One region of the Caloramator sp. genome, then DNA from elsewhere that is predicted to be linked to it. Evidence: riboswitches for the same ligand, from Rfam matches in the RefSeq annotation. Region 1 holds a riboswitch; the other holds the start of a gene.
The links. A riboswitch is a leader RNA that binds a small molecule or an ion and turns the genes downstream of it on or off. The one in region 1 is predicted to bind thiamine pyrophosphate.
Positions count from the first base shown of each region.

Region 2: another riboswitch for thiamine pyrophosphate. It lies ahead of thiD (bifunctional hydroxymethylpyrimidine kinase/phosphomethylpyrimidine kinase); the one in region 1 lies ahead of thiT (energy-coupled thiamine transporter ThiT).

Region 1 covers NZ_JAIHAO010000048.1:530-10,130, forward strand. The annotation lists gene JG776_RS11075 (HD domain-containing protein) at 1-457, opposite strand, end outside; gene ndk (nucleoside-diphosphate kinase) at 733-1,131, shown strand; tRNA gene JG776_RS11085 (tRNA-Pro) at 1,186-1,261, opposite strand; TPP riboswitch at 1,419-1,520, shown strand; gene thiT (energy-coupled thiamine transporter ThiT) at 1,555-2,190, shown strand; gene JG776_RS11095 (phosphoenolpyruvate carboxykinase) at 2,269-4,011, opposite strand; gene JG776_RS11100 (hydrogenase maturation protease) at 4,099-4,494, opposite strand; gene JG776_RS11105 (nickel-dependent hydrogenase large subunit) at 4,469-5,767, opposite strand; gene JG776_RS11110 (hydrogenase small subunit) at 5,768-6,544, opposite strand; gene JG776_RS11115 (nitroreductase family protein) at 6,662-7,162, shown strand; gene JG776_RS12450 (iron-sulfur cluster assembly accessory protein) at 7,493-7,795, shown strand; gene JG776_RS11125 (RluA family pseudouridine synthase) at 7,831-8,793, opposite strand; gene JG776_RS11130 (hypothetical protein) at 8,946-9,601, shown strand, end outside.
Region 2 covers NZ_JAIHAO010000003.1:45,661-55,261, forward strand. The annotation lists gene JG776_RS01890 (hypothetical protein) at 1-468, shown strand, start outside; gene JG776_RS01895 (FAD:protein FMN transferase) at 777-1,625, shown strand; gene JG776_RS01900 (4Fe-4S binding protein) at 1,636-2,880, shown strand; gene JG776_RS01905 (Gfo/Idh/MocA family oxidoreductase) at 3,015-4,070, opposite strand; gene JG776_RS01910 (phosphatase PAP2 family protein) at 4,523-5,803, shown strand; gene JG776_RS01915 (homocysteine S-methyltransferase family protein) at 5,806-6,648, shown strand; gene JG776_RS01920 (bacteriohemerythrin) at 6,702-7,091, shown strand; TPP riboswitch at 7,281-7,394, shown strand; gene thiD (bifunctional hydroxymethylpyrimidine kinase/phosphomethylpyrimidine kinase) at 7,476-8,285, shown strand; gene JG776_RS01930 (cytosine permease) at 8,275-8,988, shown strand; gene thiE (thiamine phosphate synthase) at 9,061-9,601, shown strand, end outside.

The DNA of each region.
Region 1 (9,601 bases):
CAATGTTTATATGTCCTATAAGTTTTCCCCTTGTTGTATATTTGTTTTCAGGGAAATCTGATAGCTCAATTATTTTTCCGATATCGTGCAGTAGTGCAGAAGCTACGGCAATATCATAGTTGACATATGGAAATATTTGTGTAAAATTAATTACAATTCTTGCAACTTCAATAGTATGTTGTGCAAGACCACCTATGTATGCGTGATGTATCTCTGCACCTGCTGCCTTCTTTAAAAAAGAAGTCTTAATATTATCGTTTGTAAATATATTATTTAATAGCTGTTTTATTTTTTGATTTTTTATGGTATCAATTATTTCAAATAGTTCTTTTTCTATTTGTTCGCTATTTAGATAACAGGATGGTATAACTTTATTTATTAGTTCTTGGCTTGGATTATCTATTTTTTCTATTTTATTTATATGAATTTGAAGGGTTCCCTTGAAATCTTTAGCCACACCTGAGATATAGGCAAAGCATCCAGGTAGTATTTTTTCTGCAATATCAGGACTATCGTTCCAAATCTTAGCATCATAGTTTTTTATACCAGAACTTATTTGAAGATGATAATATCCTTTATTATTTTGACCTATTTTTTTTCAATCTTTCTTACTACAATAGGTTGATTTTCTATTTTTTCGTTTGGATATAAATTTTGCATAAAATCACCTCGTTAATATTATACATTAAATTTATAAACTTTACACATAAATATTAGGTTGGAGGGATAAAAATGGAAAAAACATTAGTTTTAATTAAACCAGATGGCGTAGAAAGGGGACTAATTGGAGAAATAATAAAAAGGTATGAGATGAAGGGGCTAAAAATTAAAGCGATAAAGTCTGTATTTCCAACAAGGGAATTGGTGGAGAGGCACTATGAAGAACATAAGGGAAAGGAGTTTTTTGAGGAGCTTATAAAATACTTAACATCTGGAATGGTTATAGCTATGATAATAGAGGGTGAAAATGCAATAAAATGTGTAAGAAATATAAATGGTGCAACAAAATATCAAGATGCACTGCCTGGAACAATAAGAGGGGATTTTGCATATAAAGATACATATAATTTAGTTCACGCCTCTGATTGCAAAGATTCAGCTGAAAGAGAAATAAAGCTTTGGTTTGAATAGTTTCCCTAAGATGTTATTTATGATGGAAAAAGCCTTGGCATATGCCAAGGCTTTTGGTCTGGGTGACTGGACTTGAACCAGCGGCCTCAAGAACCCCATTCTTGCGCGCTACCATCTGCGCCACACCCAGATATATTTGACACATATATTATAAATCTAATTTTAAAATAAATCAATACTTATTAGAATAAATTCCCTTGTATCTTATTTTATGATTAAATACAATTTTTAGAGATATTAGTTGTATTTTAACCGTCAGAATAGTATAATTATATTGAAAAAAATATCTCAGACGCTGGGGGAGCCTTAGGCTGAGAGGAAGGTAAAACCTTCGACCCTTAGAACCTGAACTGGGTAATGCCAGCGAAGGGAAGCGGAAAAGTACTCCTTTTTGCGTCTGTAGAAAAAAAAGGAGGTTTTTTTATGCAATTTTTTGAAGGACTTTTAAAGATTAAGCCCTATGTTTGGGCAATTCTTGGGGCGTTGGTGCTTATTGCCGTTGCATCAATCTATCTAAACAAATCTAATACTAAGGAGAAGAAATTTGATACAAGAAAAATAACAACAGCAAGTCTATGTATTGCCCTTTCCTTTGTGTTATCCTACATTAAGATTTTTAAACTTCCACAAGGTGGTTCTATAACACTTGGAAGTTTAATACCTCTTTTTATATTTGCATATACTTATGGAGTGAAGGATGGAGTAATTGTAGGTGCAATTTATGGGATACTTCAATTTATACAAGAGCCTTATATTGTTCATTGGGCACAGGTTATAATAGACTATCCACTTGCCTTTGGAGCGTTAGGGCTTGCTGGTTTATCAAGAAAAAATATACCTGTTGGTATGGTGTTAGGAGGGGTTGGAAGGCTGTTCTTCCACGTAATTTCAGGGGTTATATTCTTTGCTTCCTATGCACCTGAAGGACAAAATGTATTGATATATTCATTAGTATATAATTTAACTTATCTATTACCAGACCTTATTTTATGCATTGTAATAGGGTTTATACCACAATTTAAAAATGCAATAAATAGGCTATCTACTGAAAGATGTTGATTAAATTACAAAGAATCCGTGAACAAAATATGTTCACGGATTCTTCTGTTTTATATAAATCGCATGAAGGGGAAACTCTTATAGGTTATTTATTAATTCAAATAAAGCTTTTGCAGCAAGGGTTGGTCCTTCCTTTTCTAAACCTTTTATTCCAAGCTGTGTTTTTATTTGACCAACCTTTATTCCTTTATCAAATAGGGTTTTAAAATATATTTCAATTAATTCGTCAGATCTATCTTGCCATTGAAGTGGTCCAAATGGGTTTGCGAAGTATGATGAGACAAGACCTACTTCATTTGTTGTTCCTTTTGCAAGCCTTTTACCTGATTTAAAAACATCTATTGCCTTTTCAACATCAGTAAATAATTCTATAGAATTGCCATCCTCAACCTTATCATAATTATTGGCATATAAGAATAAATCAACTTTTTGGCCTTTTATAATTTCCTTATAGCTTGATACTGGTATTATAAGTCTTGCATTTGTTTTATCAGGATTCATAAAAATACTTCTATCTATTTCTTTGAAGGCATAACCTTGGTCAAGGTCATCAAGTCTTACAAAGGCACCTATTTCAGTACCATAGGCAAGAATATCATCATTCTTTAGTCTAATTGTTCCCATATCATCAAATATTATAGATAGCTCACTTACAAAGTTTGCTTTAAGATTTCTAATAGCCTCAAGGGTTTCAGATTTACCAGCACCACTATCTCCAATAAGAATTACATTAGCCTGCTTGCCGTTTTTTAATGTAATATTTGCCATAGCTCCGTGTAGTGGTAGATAACCCCTCTTTAGCATAATTAAATTATGAAGAGTTAATGTCATCTTCTTCATATATCCAAAGTAATCTATCTCATCGCTATAAGAAACTAAACCAAGCATAATGTCGTTTTCTATATCATTATAAAATACGTTTTTTGTTTCATTAGAGTTGCATCTTGCACCAAATACATATACTATATCCGGTTTTTTACCTTGGTATTCTTCCTTTTTTGCAATTTCAAACAAATTGCAAAGTGAAATTCCGTGAGACATAAAATCTCTATGAAAATAGATATAGGCTAATAAATCCCCAACTTTAGCAGGAAAGCAAAACCAGTGCCTTGTTGTAACCTTGCAATCTTTTATTGGATTTTCAAATACTTCCTTAAATGTTCCTTCTCGCTTGTTCTTCTTAGGATATACAATGAAGGGGGGATCAAGCAAGATATTTTCAATAAAAGGAATGTTCTTTAGTGGCTCATACAGAGGGGGAATTTTCCAGTCATTATTGCTTAAAACAAGGCCTGCGTTGCCTCCTGCTGGGAGTTGTCTATATACATTTGGGGTTATTTGCAGTATATTTTCTTCAACTTTTCTATATAGTGATAGAATTAAATTAGAAAAATCTTGGTTTGCCTCAATAAAGCGAGTTTTTTCAAGTCCTTCGGTTATTTTATTGTTAAATATTAGTGTGTATCTTTCAATCTTACGCCAGTATCTATATAGGTCTTCAACAAAATCAATAAGTTCATCTTTATAATTTGAAAATGTGTTGTATTTTTCGTTTATTTTTATTATTTCATCAAGGTTCATAATAGAAAGTAATTTAAAAAGTGAGATAACTTCTTTGTTTATAATTGTTAGGTCATCAGTGCCTAATTTATCTGATATAAATCTGTAGGTTTTAGTATTTGCATTTTTGGATTTTGAAAGATATGAGGATAATACCTTACAAAATCCTTCGCTATCGAGCACCTTTTCGTAGGAGTCGCAGTAGTAGGAAGAAAAGTTGATCATTGCTTTGTTGTTGCTTAATGAAAATGACTTATACATAAAAGACCTCCGTGAAAGTTTCGAAATTGAATCTTGCAATTATTATACAATTATTATTTAGTGCTTGTCAATGATTTAATAGATATTTTATTTAGATTTATAAAGTTTTATGATTTCATCTACATATAACTTAAGATTAGAACGCAAGCTTTTTGATATACTTATGCTTATTCCTATAGATTCAACTTGTATTCCATATAGTGTTATTTTTTTATTTTTGTAAAATAATATATCATGATGAAAGTTATAAAGAGGTTTATATTCAAATTGAGGTATTATAATAGATCTTCCTGCAGGTAGATTAAAGTCGATGGCATCTACTATAATTACGTCGTCAAATTCATTTAATAAATCGTTTATATAGGCGATATCTGTTTCACATATTATACAGTCTATTCCCTTTTTTTTAAGTATATGTCCAATTACAATACCTATCCCATCATCCTGCATCAGAATATTACCTATGCACAAAATGGTTTTCATTTAATAACACTCCATCTTTACTTACTAAGTGAGTTGCACAAGATACACAGGGGTCAAAGGAGTGAACGGTTCTTATAATTTCAATTGGATTTGAAGTGTCTTCAATATAAGTCCCAATAAGAGCTCTTTCAAGAGGACCTTTAATACCATTATATGTAGGTGATAGGTTAAATGCTGATGGTGTTATTATATTATATTGATTTATTTTTTTATTTTGAATCTCTACGCTATGGTAAAGAGCACCTCTTATTGTATCTGTAGTACCTATTCCGGTTCCATCTAATACATCTTTGCTTATGGTGTTTTTATTTATTGATACCTCCTTGAGCATATTTTTTACATTTTCTGCAATAGATTTTGCTTCATAAACCCTTGATTTAATTCGACTTAAGGTAGAACTTTTAACCCATCCGTTTTTGATACAATTTCTGGATAGAGGACCTACCTCAATAGATTGATTTAAATATCTTGGAGCCTTTATAAAAGAAATATCATCTATTACTTCATATTCCTCTATATCGTTTAGGTTTAATTCATTGTATTTTTTATTGATTAAAACTCCACTGCTACATATACTAAACTCAGGAGTGTCATCAAATAGTCCGAAGCTTAAATAGTTACTACCAGAATCACCAATATCAAAATATTCATTATAATATTTTTCTATAATATAATAGTCCTCAAGCATATATTGACAAAAACTCAAGAGTTCATCAGCTATTTCAACTGCCTTTGAATATTCATATTGATTAAGTTTTGTTGTAACTCCTCCAAAAACAATTGCGTGATTATGTGGAGCTTTTCCACCTAATATACTTAATCCCTGATGAGCTAAAGTTGAATAATATAGGGATTTAATATAATTATCGCTTATTTTTATTTCTAAATCTCTTGGAACTTTGCTTTTAAAGTTTTCTGTTTCTATATTTACAAAATCGGGTATGGAAAATAAATAAAATTGTCTAATATGGTTTTGGAGTATGTCAAAACCGTGTATAATGTTCCTAATAATTTTGCTGTTATAATCAACTATTAGTGAAGAACAATCCTCAAGAGCACGACTTGATGCAATACTGTGGGCAGAAGAGCAAATACCGCATATTCTCTGTGTCAAATAAACTGCATCAAGAGGATGTTTATCTATAAGTAATTTTTCAAATCCTCTAAACATTGTTCCTTTACACTTAGCATCTACAACAATATTGTCATCTACCTGTGCTATTATTGTTAAAAAACCACTTATTCTGGTTATAGGACTTAAAACTATTTCCATTTACACTTCATCCTCCTTAAATAATGTATAGTTAGGGAAATCCTTTGAAGAACAACCAATACAAGGTGAATTTACACCAATTGGCCACTTTATATATCCATTCCATCTTGTATATGGACAGGGTGCCTTAGTTGAGGGACCAACGCATCCAATCTTTAAGTAGCAACCTACGTCTCCAACTCTTTTAGCAAATATATTTCTTTCAAAAAAGGTTCTTCTCTCACAAAAATCGTGGACTGTATTTCCATAGAGGTAGATAGGTCTTCCTATTGGGTCTAATTCTATTTGATTTCCTTCGATAAGATTTAATAGTAGAGATGCCATCCAGTTTCCAGATACAGGACAGCCAGGCATCTTTATTATTTTTTTGTTAGGAATTACTTCGCTCAATGCCTTTGATTCAGAAATATTTGGGAATGCGGCAGAAATCCCACCAAAACAGGAACAGGTACCAGCTGAAATGATAAACTTAGCATTTTCAGAAGCAACTTTCACAGCTTCAAGTGCAGTTATATATTTGTCATTGTAGTAGCCGATTATGTTATAATTTCCGTTGTCCTTTGTAGAAATAGCTCCCTCCACAACAAGAATGTAGCCTCCCTTTTCTATAGTATCAAAGAAAGCATCCATAGCCTTTGTTCCAAATGGGTACATTTCGCTGTTGCTGAAGGTTATGTTTACCCTTTGTTTTATAAATTCAAAGGAGGGATTTTCGCTGTTTAAAAATGATATAATGTTTCCTGAACATCCATTAGTTTCAAGCCAAATAAGATTCATATTAATTCTCCTTTTTTTAAAAATATCTAATAGATTTTATGAAATGTGGAAGTAAATATATTCAAGGTATAGTAAAAACTTTGTGAGAAAAAATAAATTATAGGAAGGAGTGATACTATGGATGAAATTTTCAAGAGAAGAAGTATAAGAAAATATCAATCAAAACCTGTAGAGAAGGAAAAGATTGATGAACTATTGCATGCAGCTATGGCTGCACCATCAGCAGGAAACGAACAGCCTTGGCACTACATAGTTATAGATGACAGAAATATTTTAAATAATATTGCAAATACACACCCTCACGCTACAATGCTTAAGGAGGCACCAGTTGCAATACTTGTGTGTGCTGATTTAACAAAGGAAAAATATGAGGGTTTTTGGGTACAAGATTTATCAGCATCCACACAAAATATACTTTTAGAGGCAGTAAGTTTAGGGCTTGGAACTGTATGGATTGGAGTATATCCAAATGAGACCAGAGTAAATGAAATAGTTAAAATGTTTGGACTACCATCAAATATAGTTCCTTTTTCAATAGTTGCAGTAGGTTATCCAGATGAATATAAGGATGAAGCAGACAGATATGATGAAAACAGAGTACATTATAATAAATGGTAATTAAATAAGTAAACAAAAGGTGATAGTCACCTTTTGTTTACTTATTTTATATGTTATAATACCTATGTATGGTATAGGGGGGTGACATAATGGAAATACTTGAAAAATTTAAAAAACTAATTAAAGAAATTTATAAAGATTATAAAGAATCAGGAAATATTTATAGAACTGGATGTGGATGAGGTGTAAATCCATATTATAATGAGCGTGCTCTGGAGGAGCACGAAAAAAACAAAACAGAAAAATAAAAATTGTTTACATTTATTCTAAATGATAATATAATATAATATAGTATAAATACCTATATAGGGTATATATGGAGGTGGAAATATGGAAATAAAGATTACTCAGTCTGCTGCTGAGGAATTAAAGAAAAAGTTAGAAGGAAAGGACCAAAATATTGGAGTTAGAGTTTATATTGCAGGTGTTGGATGAGGTGGCCCAAGTTTTGGTTTAGCTCTGGATGAGCAAAAGAATACTGATAATGTTTATGAAGTTGAAGGAGTTAAAGTTTTATTTGATAAGGAGCTTTCAAGGTATACAAGGGGCTTTATAATTGACTACAGAAATTCTTTCTTTGGAAAGAGGTTTGTTGTTGATCAGCTATATTCAAGAGGTGGATGTTCCTGCTAATGAAAAAAAGTGCCATAAAATTTTATGGCACTTTTTTAGAACTTGAAAAGGTCGTTTTTAATCTTTTTAAATAATGGTGGTAAGTTCATTGTAACTACTTTATCCTCAAGATATTTTAAATTTCCACCGATATTTTTAAATATTAATTTATTTGCAACAAGAAGTTGATGGTTTAATCCAAATTTGTTGAAGAAGAAACTATTAAACTTTCTGTTTCCATACTTTGGATCACCAACTATAGGATTACCTAAATATGATAGATGAGCTCTTATCTGATGACTTCTTCCTGTCACTAAATCAATTTCAATAACCGAAGCAATACCAACAGATTCTACATTCAATATTTTGGTTATTATTTCCTTCGAGTTTTTTACTCTTTTATCTAATATCATTACTTTATTAGTTCTTTCGTTTTTTGTTATATATCCTATGTATTCTCCAGTTGCTATTTTGCCTTTAACTAATGCGGTATATATCTTTTGTATTCCACCTAATCTTATTGCTTCATTTATTTGTTTTAGTGAATCATAGTTTTTTGCAAAAATAACGAGACCTTCTGTGTTTCTATCCAATCTATTGCAGGGTGATGGTGCAAAGGTTTTTTCTTCATCAGGATTGTATTCACCCTTATCATAAAGGTATGCCCATACCTCATCTGTTAAGGTTATTTCATTTCCTTCATCTGGATGAACTAATTGATTAGGTCTTTTTTCAACAATTAATATATTTTCATCTTCATAGGCAACTTTAAAATCATAATCAATTTCTAAAAACTTTTTAGGTTCTTTATTTTTAGCTGTATTTATTTCAATATTAAAATTTAAAATGTCTCCTTCATTTAATATGTACTTTTCACTCTGTTTCTTATTATTTATTTTTATTTCCCCTTTTCTTATTGATTTATATATAGCTCCAAGTGACATATCCTTTAAATATTTCCTTAGGAATTTATCAAGTCTCTGACCAGCTTCGTTTTTAGTTATAATAATTTCCTTCATAACATCACCTCTAAATTTATAGTACAATTTATATTATATATATTATCGTCATAAGTCAACAAAAAAATTAAAAGAGTATTTAATTTTTGTATTTGGATAAATTTTTTAAATTTGATTCATATATATTATTAAAAAATATTTTTGGTGGTTATATGAAAAATAAAATAATTAGAATTATGATAATAATTTTTATAGTATGCATTTCATACATAAATTATTATAGGACAGCTATTAACCTTGTATTCACTTCAAAGGTTAATAAAAGTGAAAATGTTGTTTTAAAATCGATAAAATATCACGTATTGACAGAAAGTTTTAGTGAAAGTCAAGGCAAATTTGAAAAACATCAAGATGTTTATTTTGTTTATCCATATAAGTTAAGGATAGATACGGTGAGTGAAGGTAAAACAATAGAGATATATAATAATGAAAAACACTACTATTATGATGATGTAACCAACAAGATTAGAGTAAAACAAGCGTTTCCTCAAAATGAACCATATGTAGTGGAAATAGTAAAAAAGGTAATGGATGTGGTAAACTCAGGAAGATATGAGTTTTTTGGATATGAAGAAAAAAACAATTTAAAAATCGAAGTTCTTGGTATTAAGAATAACATAGATCAAAACAATTATATGCATAAAATATGGATTTCACAAATAAATGGGATTTTGTTACCTATAAAGGAGGAATATTTTATTAATGGGCAAGTAGTAGAAAAGAGTGAATACATTTATGAGATAGTAAATGAAAATATAGAAAAGGAAATATTTGAAATAGACAGTTTGCCAAAGGTTGAAATAGTTGA
Region 2 (9,601 bases), on a different contig from region 1:
ACCTGCATATCAAGGGAAGGCAGTGGTATATATGTTTTAAAATCACTTCCAATTAGGCCTATTGAACTAATAAAGGCAAAATTTATGCACGGTGCCTTCTTTGGATTTGTTGCATCAATAATTGTAGGTGTACTACTTTTATATTTAAAGGTTCCATTTTATATAATCTTTCTTTCATTTGTGATAGGAAACTTATATTTATTTGTTGTATACCTTGTTGGAATAATCCTTGAGCTCAATTGGCCAAAGTTGGTATGGGATAATCCACAAAAACCAATGAAGCAGAACGTTAATGCTGTTTTTATAATATTTATTAATTTTGCTTTAATTGGAATTAACTATTTAATAACAAAGACCATACCTCAAAGTATTCTTGTATTATCGTTTTTTATAATACCAATTATATTGCTTTTATGTGCATATATCTATTTAAATAAAAATATAGAGAGGCTTTATAGCAGACTGTAGTATAGATTAAATTTTAATACTAAGTATTATGAGTAGGTTTCAGTTTGGTTAATAAGAACTAAACTGAAGCCTATTATTTTGTTTAGGTTTTCAATTTAAAGTTATTATGGAATATATTAGATAATGTCACAATTCACCTGGGTGGCACTCTTATTTACATTTTATTAACAAATTTTGCATCGTAATGTCACGATATTACAATAGAATTAACTAATAAGGAGGTGTGAACAATTAAAGGTATATATGCTTTAGGAAGCGATATTTATGTTAATGCACAAAACTTTAGAGGTAAGATAGCTTCAGAATTTATTTTTAGAAGAGTTTTAAGTATAGATAAAAGAATGTCAGCATTTAGAGAAGATAGTGAAGTAGGCTTAATTAATAAAAATGCAGGCATTAAAGAGGTTTTAGTAAGTAAAGATACTAAATATGTAATAAATAGAGCACTTGAGTTTAATAAAATATCTAATAAATTTGATATAACCATAGGGCCTTTAAGTTTACTTTGGAGTAAAAAACTAAAAAATAATCAAATTCCAAGTAAAGAAGAAGTAAAAAATATAAAATCATTGGTAGATTCAAGGGACGTTGTAATAAAAGAGGATTTTGTATCTTTAAAAAGAGAAGATATGATGATGGATTTAGGTGCAATAGCAAAGGGATATGCAACGGATATATCAAAGGATATTTTAAAGGCCTTTTCGGTTAAAAATGTCCTTCTTGATTTTGGAGGGAATATATATACAATTGGTAAAAACAAAGGAAAGCATTGGAGCATAGGAATACAAAATCCATTTTCAGATAGGGGAGAGATATTAGGAATATTGAGTTCTACAGATGAGAGCATTGTAACATCGGGAATTAATGAAAGGTATACTAAAATTGGTGATAAAATATATCACCATATAATAGATAAATACACAGGTTATCCTGTTGAAAATGAAGTTGCAAGTGCTACGATTGTTTCACAATCATCAATTGATGCAGATGCCTTTGCTACAATTATTTTGCTTGAGGGATTGAAGGAAGGAGTTAAGTTAATTCATTACTTTAATTTAGAAGGAATAATTGTAACAAAGGATAAGGAGATATTTGTATCAAGAGGGTTGTGTGAAAGATTAAATTTTATTTGTGACTATCAAATCTTTAAAATATGAGGAGGGCTTTATGTTAAGAAGAAAAAATGTAACCAATTATTTAAGGCTTGCTATACAACTTATGTTTTTAATTTTAATGCCAGGATTATTTACGATGATTTTCGGACAGATGAGGCAAATTTATACTTCTATAATTTCAGGTAAAATAAATTTTAATATTTTAGTTAATACAACATTGCCACTACTTATTTTAGTCTTTTTAACAATAATATTTGGTAGATTCTTTTGTGGATATATGTGTGCCTTTGGAACAATAAATGATCTACTTTATAAACTCTCATCAAGGGTTTTTAAAATAAAGTTTAAAGTAAATAGATCAGTAGATAGTTTTTTAAAATTAATAAAATACGCTGTTTTACTATTTATTATAGTTGGAGTTTGGACCTTTGGAATAAGTGGTTTAAACAGTATAAATCCTTGGGAGGCTTTTGCACAGCTCATTCAGTTTCCACCACAGCTTGCAAGTGTAACAGCATTAATTGTTCTAATACTTATATTTGTAGGTGCATTATTTATAGAGAGATTTTTCTGTAGATATTTTTGTCCTCTTGGTGCATTTTTATCAATCCTACAGGTATTTAGAATAGTAAAGATAAGAAAGGATAAAACTGGATGTATTAATGGTTGCAATGCTTGTACAAGAAGTTGTCCAATGGGAATTAATTTGGATAAAGTAAACAGAGTTGATAGTTTAGAATGCATTGAGTGTATGAATTGTGTAGGGATTTGTCCTAAAGGAAACGCTAAATTAACTATATTTGGTAGGGTGGTTAATCAAATAATTATCATAGTTGTATTTGTTTTAGCATTTTTAGGACTTAAAGGCCTTGCAGAAAAAGTTATAGATTTTAAAATGATGATGGAAGATAAGGATAGGAGCATTAATTTTGGTGAACATATGCCAAAGCCAGATGGAAAGAGAAGACATAGACGTGGTGGAGAAGAACAGCAGAGAGTACAAAATGTTGAGGTTACACAGGGAAAGTACAAGGATGGAAAGTATATAGGTTCAGCGATAGGGTTTAAACCAGGTCTTACTGTTGAGGTTACAATAAGTGGTGGAAAAATATCTAAAATTGAGATTGTAGACCATAATGAAACGCCAAGCTATGCAAAAATACCATTTAAAATTGTTCCAGATGAAATAATTAAAAAGCAATCAACAAATGTAGATGCAGTATCTGGTGCAACAAGAACAAGTGTTGGTATAATGAATGCAGTAGCAGAGGCACTAAAGCAGGCAGAGCAAAAATAGAATTAAATTAAATTAAAATATAAAAGCCCCATAAATGAGACTAATTAGTCCTTTTAGGGGCTTTTTTAAATTAACTACCAGAAGTGTTTTTAGTGGTACTAATTAAGGAAATGCTTTTATACACATCTACGAGATTAATTATATGGAATAAATTGGATAATGTCGCATTTCACCTGGCTGGCACTTTCTAATATGTATATTGTGTTTCTTGCCTCTTCTGCTGTAACAGGTACTCTTTTGCCTTCTACAATTGCACTATATAGCTCTCTATAATACTCCCTATAATCACCGCATTCACTTTGTATAGTTGTCCTTATATCAATCCCATTTAGATTTGTATTTAAAATTCCATTTGTAGTTTCAGGCTCTTTTCCCCAAGGAGAGTATGTATTTGGTGTAAGCCCCCTTCTTAAATGTTCCTCTTGTACATCCATTCCATACTTCACAAAATTTCCGTTTTCACCTGTTACTATGTATTTAGGTAGAGGTTCTTTTACAAGCATTGAAGCTTTAAGTGTAACCTTTAAGTTATCGTAAAATAAAATAATTTCAAAGTTATCGTCTGCCTTTGCAAAGCTTCTTTGTTTTCTTACATCGGCAAAAAACTTATTGGGTGTTCCAAAAAGATAAAGAGCTTGGTCGACAAGGTGTGAACCTAAATCATATAATATTCCAGAGCCAGGTATATTCTCCTCCCTCCAATAATTTTTAGGGAAATTTCTAAATCTATCAAAATGTGCCTCAAATTCAACAATCTTTCCTAAAACACCGCTTTCGATAACCTTCTTTACTGTTTTAAAGTCGCTGTCGTATCTTCTGTTTTGGTAAACTGATAAAACCTTAGATTGTTCTCTCGAAATTTTAATCAAATCTTCAGCCTGTTTTGTTGTGACAGTAAAGGGTTTTTCAACTACAACGTGCTTTCCCTTTAAAAGAGCCCTCTTTGCATATTCATAATGGCTTTCATTTGGAGTTGCAACCACAACAAGATCTATTTCATCACCATTTAAAATATCATCAACATTACTACAAACCTCTGCAGAGTATTTTTCTTTTGCTATTTTGATATTCTTTTCGTTTTTCGTATAAATTTTTTTTAATGAATATCCTTCTATGCAGTCTATAATAGGTGCGTGAAACACTTGTCCAGACAGCCCAAAGCCAATAAGTCCAACATTTATATTTTTCATTTTATCACCTCAAATTAATTTATATTTTTAAGCAAATAAAGTATAAGTTTGTTTAGATGAGGATAGGGAAAAATTATTTACTATAATTTGTAATAAATCTCTTATATTAAACATTTCATAACTATTTTGTTAAAATTATTTTATATTATTTAAAAGTCAATAACAATAAAAAAATGCAGTGCAAAAATTAAATGTTGTATCATATAATAAAAGTTTGGGATAAATTAAAATTATTTATTCCAAAAGAGGGATTTATAAATTATAATATTTTATAAGGCATAAATTTGTTAATGTATTATTTTAATAAGTGTTTATTATGAGCATTGGTATATCAAAATTATATTATCTATCTTCTGAAGATTTATTTCGATAGTTTTTTAAATTAATATAAATTTATATTTAGTATAAAATGGCTAATGTCACATTTCACTTGGGTGGCACGGAGGTTGGATATGCAGCAGATATTACAACATTTAATAAACATATTTCAATCCTATGGAATACTTGGTTTAATTGTCTTATCCTTTGCAGAGTCTTCGTTTTTCCCAATACCGCCAGATGTTATATTGATTCCTATGTGTTTAATGGACAAAAATATGTCATTTTTATATGCATTATCAACAACATTATCTTCCGTTGCAGGAGGTATATTTGGGTATTACATAGGGAAAAGGCTTGGGAAACCAATATTGGGGAAGTTTTTTAAAGAGGACAAAATTAAAAAAGTTGGATATTACTTTGATAAATATGGAGGTTGGTCTATAGTAATTGCAGGCTTTACACCAATACCATACAAGATATTTACAATTGCAGCTGGTGTGTTTAACATAAACTTTTTTACATTTGTTACTGCCTCTTTAATAGGCAGAGGAATAAGGTTTTTCCTTGAAGGAATTTTAATTTTCTATATGGGAGATAGTGCAAAGTATTTTATTACGAACTATTTTGAGTATATAACAATAGGAGTTGCTCTTGTATTAATTTTATTCTATACATTATTTAAATATTTAAATAAGAAAAACTTGTTAAAACTGAATTTTGCTGTATATAAGAAAAAAATATATGCAAGATTAAATAGTTTCCACAAAAAATATAGAATTGTTGATCAGACAGCCTTTTATGTATATACATCAATAATATTATCTATCTTCTCTCTATTTGTGTTCTGGGAACTTACAGAGGAGAATTTTATTCATAAGAATTATACCTTTGATATGTATATATTACAATTAGTATTATCAATTAGAAATAATGTTTTAATTAAGATATTCAAGGCAGTAACTGTACTTGGTAACTATCAATTTGTAATTGCATTTACAGTTTTAGCCGTCTTACTTATGATAAAGAATAAGCAAAAAAGATTTGCATCATTTTTTGCATTAAACATAACATTAGTATGGCTTTTTAATGAACTTTTAAAGGTACTTTTTAAAAGACCAAGACCAGATTTAATATATAGGTTAATTGAAGCAAAGGGATACAGCTATCCAAGTGGCCACGCTATGGTTTCTTTAACCTTTGCCCTTGTTTTTGTGTATTATCTAAACGAAATGGAATTTAAAAATAACTTTATAAAGTGGATAGTTTTAATTTTAGCTCTTATCATAGGTATAAGCCGCATATATCTTGGGGTACACTACTTTACAGATGTTTTAGCAGGCTGGGCAGTTGCAGTAATCTACTCAACAACAAGCATATTAATTTATAAAAATGTTTTAATAAAGGTGAGGTAAAAATGTTTCCATTTAATAATAACAAGGTTATGCTTTTAGATGGTGCAATGGGTACAATGGTTCAAAAATATAAAAGAAAAAGGGATATAGTACCAGACACCCTTAATATTACAGAAGCTGAACTTATAAAAAAAATACATAGTGAGTATGTTGATGCAGGATGTGATGCAGTTGTAACAAATACCTTCCGTTCAAACAGATTAAGTATGGAAGAGTGTGGATTTGATTTTAAAGAGGTAATAAAAAGAGGAATAGACATAGCAAGAAGTGCAAGCAAAGATTTACTTGTTGCACAAGATATTGGGCCAATAGGAAAACTTATTGAGCCTAAAGGGCCTATAAGTAAAGAACAGGCCTTTGAAATTTATAAAGAGCAAATTAAGATAGGCAAAGAAGAAGGTGTGGATTTCATACTTATTGAAACAATGTATGATATTGAAGAATTAGAGATTGCCTTAAATGCAGCAGATTATTTTAATATACCTGTTTTTGCATCTATGTCATTTAACAAAGAGGGAAGTACTTTTTTAGGTTATACTCTTTATGATATGATAAAAACAATTGAAAAATATAGGGTTGTGGCAGTTGGTGCAAACTGTTCAACAGGCCCCTTTGATATGATAAATATAGCCCAGGAAATATTAAAAAGTACAAACATACCTGTTCTTGTAAAACCCAATGCAGGAATTCCAAAGGAAATAGATGGAGATTTGGTATATGATGTTGATGAAGATGAGTTTGCAAAACACATTTTATCAATGATTAATATAGGAGTTAAGGTTGTAGGAGGCTGCTGCGGAACAACACCAAGCTATATAAAGAGGATAAGGGGTTTAATAAGTTAACAAAGTGAAATTATAAAGAGATTACTTATGCATTTTAGGATAGGAGGATGATTATGATAACGTGGAAAAAAGAATATTCAATGGGGGTTGAACATATAGACAATCAGCATAAGCACTTAGTTGAAATTGCAAATAAAGCTTATGAAGTATTAAAAAATGATTTATACATTGATAAGTTTGATAAAATAGTTGAAATATTGAAGGAACTTGAAGATTATACTGTATATCATTTTGATTCTGAAGAAGAATATATGAAACAAATAGGACATGAAGGTTATTTTTTACATAAAATAGAACATAAGCAGTTTATAGATAAAATAAAATCAATTGATTTAAATAAAGTTGATATTGAACAAGATAAGTATTTACTTGATATATTAAATTTCATAGTTGATTGGTTGGTAAAGCATATATTAGAAAAGGATAAAGAAATAGTAAAATAGGCTTTATATCGATTTTAGGGAAGGTATTTCATTAAAGTGTTATCATTTTTACATGAGGTTATTTTAGAAATATATTTTGTATATTTTATTTACTAAATAATAAATTTTTGCAGTCAAATAATATAATCTAAAAAATACTTGAATATATAAAAAATTTTAACTATAATGAAATTGGTTAAAACTTAATAATTACGCCACAAGGGGAGATGGATGAGGCCATCTGAGAGTAAGGTCCGTTGAAACCTTTGACCCTTTGAACCTGATCTGGTTGATACCAGCGTAGGGATGTGGGATACTAAAAGATATCAAGGCTATTCCCACTGGAATAGCCTTTTTTGTAACCACCCTTGCTGGGTGGTTTTAGATTTTTTTGGAGGTGATGTTATGAAAAAGGTGTTAACAATTGCAGGTTCAGACAGCTGTGGAGGTGCAGGAATTCAGGCAGATTTAAAAACATTTTCAGCTCATTTAGTGTATGGTATGAGTGTTATTACTTCAGTAACAGCACAGAACACTCAAGGAGTAATTCATTCCTATGATTTACCTGTGGAGGTGATCGAAAAACAAATTAGTGCAGTTTTTGATGATATTAAGGTTGATGCAGTAAAAATTGGTATGTTGTCAAGCAGCAATATAATTGATGTGGTTGCTAATTCATTAAAATTTTATAAAGCACCAAATATTGTTTTAGATCCTGTTATGATTTCAAAAAGTGGATTTAAGCTATTAAAAGATGAGGCAATTAATAGTTTACTTAGCAAATTGATACCAATTTGTACAATAATAACCCCAAATATCTATGAGGCAAGTTTAATAGCTCAGATGGAAATTAAAGATGTAAATGATATGAAGAAGGCTTGTAGGAAAATATATGATTTAGGAGCAAAATATGTTCTTGTTAAAGGTGGACACCTAAATGGTGATGCAATTGATATATTATTTGATGGATTAGAATATTACCAATTCAAAGGAAATAGAATTAAAACCAAAAATACACATGGTACAGGTTGTACTTTATCTTCAGCAATTGCTTCAAATTTAGCATTAGGATTTGATGTTATAGAAGCTATAAGTAGAAGTAAAAATTATATACAAAATGCAATTAAAAATTCCTTCAGCATAGGTATGGGGGTTGGGCCGGTTGATCACTTTTATGCTTTCAAAAGTAAGGAGGTAATTATAGATGAAGAATAAAAAAGGAAGATATTTTTTCTTTTTATGGTTTGGGGCAGCCATTTCGGTCGCTGAAATAATGGCAGGAGCCTTTCTTGGATCTCTTGGTATAAAGAAGGGGGTAGCTGCAATAATTATAGGGCATTTAATAGGATGTTTGATATTGGGATTAGCTGGAGTTATAGGACAGGAAAAGAATATGACAGCTATGGAAACAGTTAGTTTATCCTTTGGTGTTTTCGGGAAATACATATTTTCGATTTTAAACTTTATACAACTAGTTGGCTGGACATCAATTATGCTTATTACAGCATCTAATGGTATGAATCAAATCTTTAAAAGTCTATTTGGTTATGAAAACTTTTATATATGGGTTTTAAGTGTTGGCGTATTAGTTTATATATGGACTGAATATAGTTCCTTTAAATATCCAAAATTAAACTACATATCAGTTGTTCTACTTATGTTTCTTTCGTTGGTGATGTTTTATATTTTAGTAAACTCAAGTACAAATAACCTTGAATGTACTGAAGGAATTTCTTTTGGGTTAGGGCTTGAACTTAGTATTGTAATGCCAATATCATGGTTACCTTTGATATCTGATTATACAAAATATGGTGAAAACAAATTAAGTTCATTTTTAGGGGCAGGATGCGATCCATTGATTTCTTGCATATCAGGTTATGCAGTGAAGAGGCATATAAAAAGTCAGGAAATAATATAGGGACATTTAAGGTTAAATTGTTTGATGAAATATATAATTTAAATGATATAAAAATAAAAGAAGGTGTTAGACTTGAAAAAGGTTGATTATAGTTTGCATCTAGTTACAGATAGAAAAATAATTGGAGATAGAGATTGGTTAAGTTGTATTGAGGATGCTATTAAGGGAGGAGTTACAATTGTGCAACTTAGGGAGAAGGAGGCATCCTCTTTGGAATTTTATAATATTGCAATTCAAATGAAGAAAATAACCAGTAAATATAGTATTCCATTAATAATTAATGATAGAGTGGATATTGCATTAGCTGTAGATGCTGATGGTGTACATATTGGACAAGAAGATATACCTGCCAAAAAGGTAAGGCAACTTATAGGTGAGAATAAAATTCTTGGAGTATCCGTAAGTAATATAGAAGAGGCAAATAGGGCATTTGAAGATGGAGCAGATTATTTAGGTGTTGGTGCTATATTCCCAACAGATACTAAAAAAGATGCAGTTAATGTAAATATAGAGACGCTAAAGAAAATAAGAAACAATTTAAATTGTAAAGTAGTTGCTATAGGTGGTATAAATGAAAATAATGTTTATAAACTTAAGGGGCTTTGTGATGGGG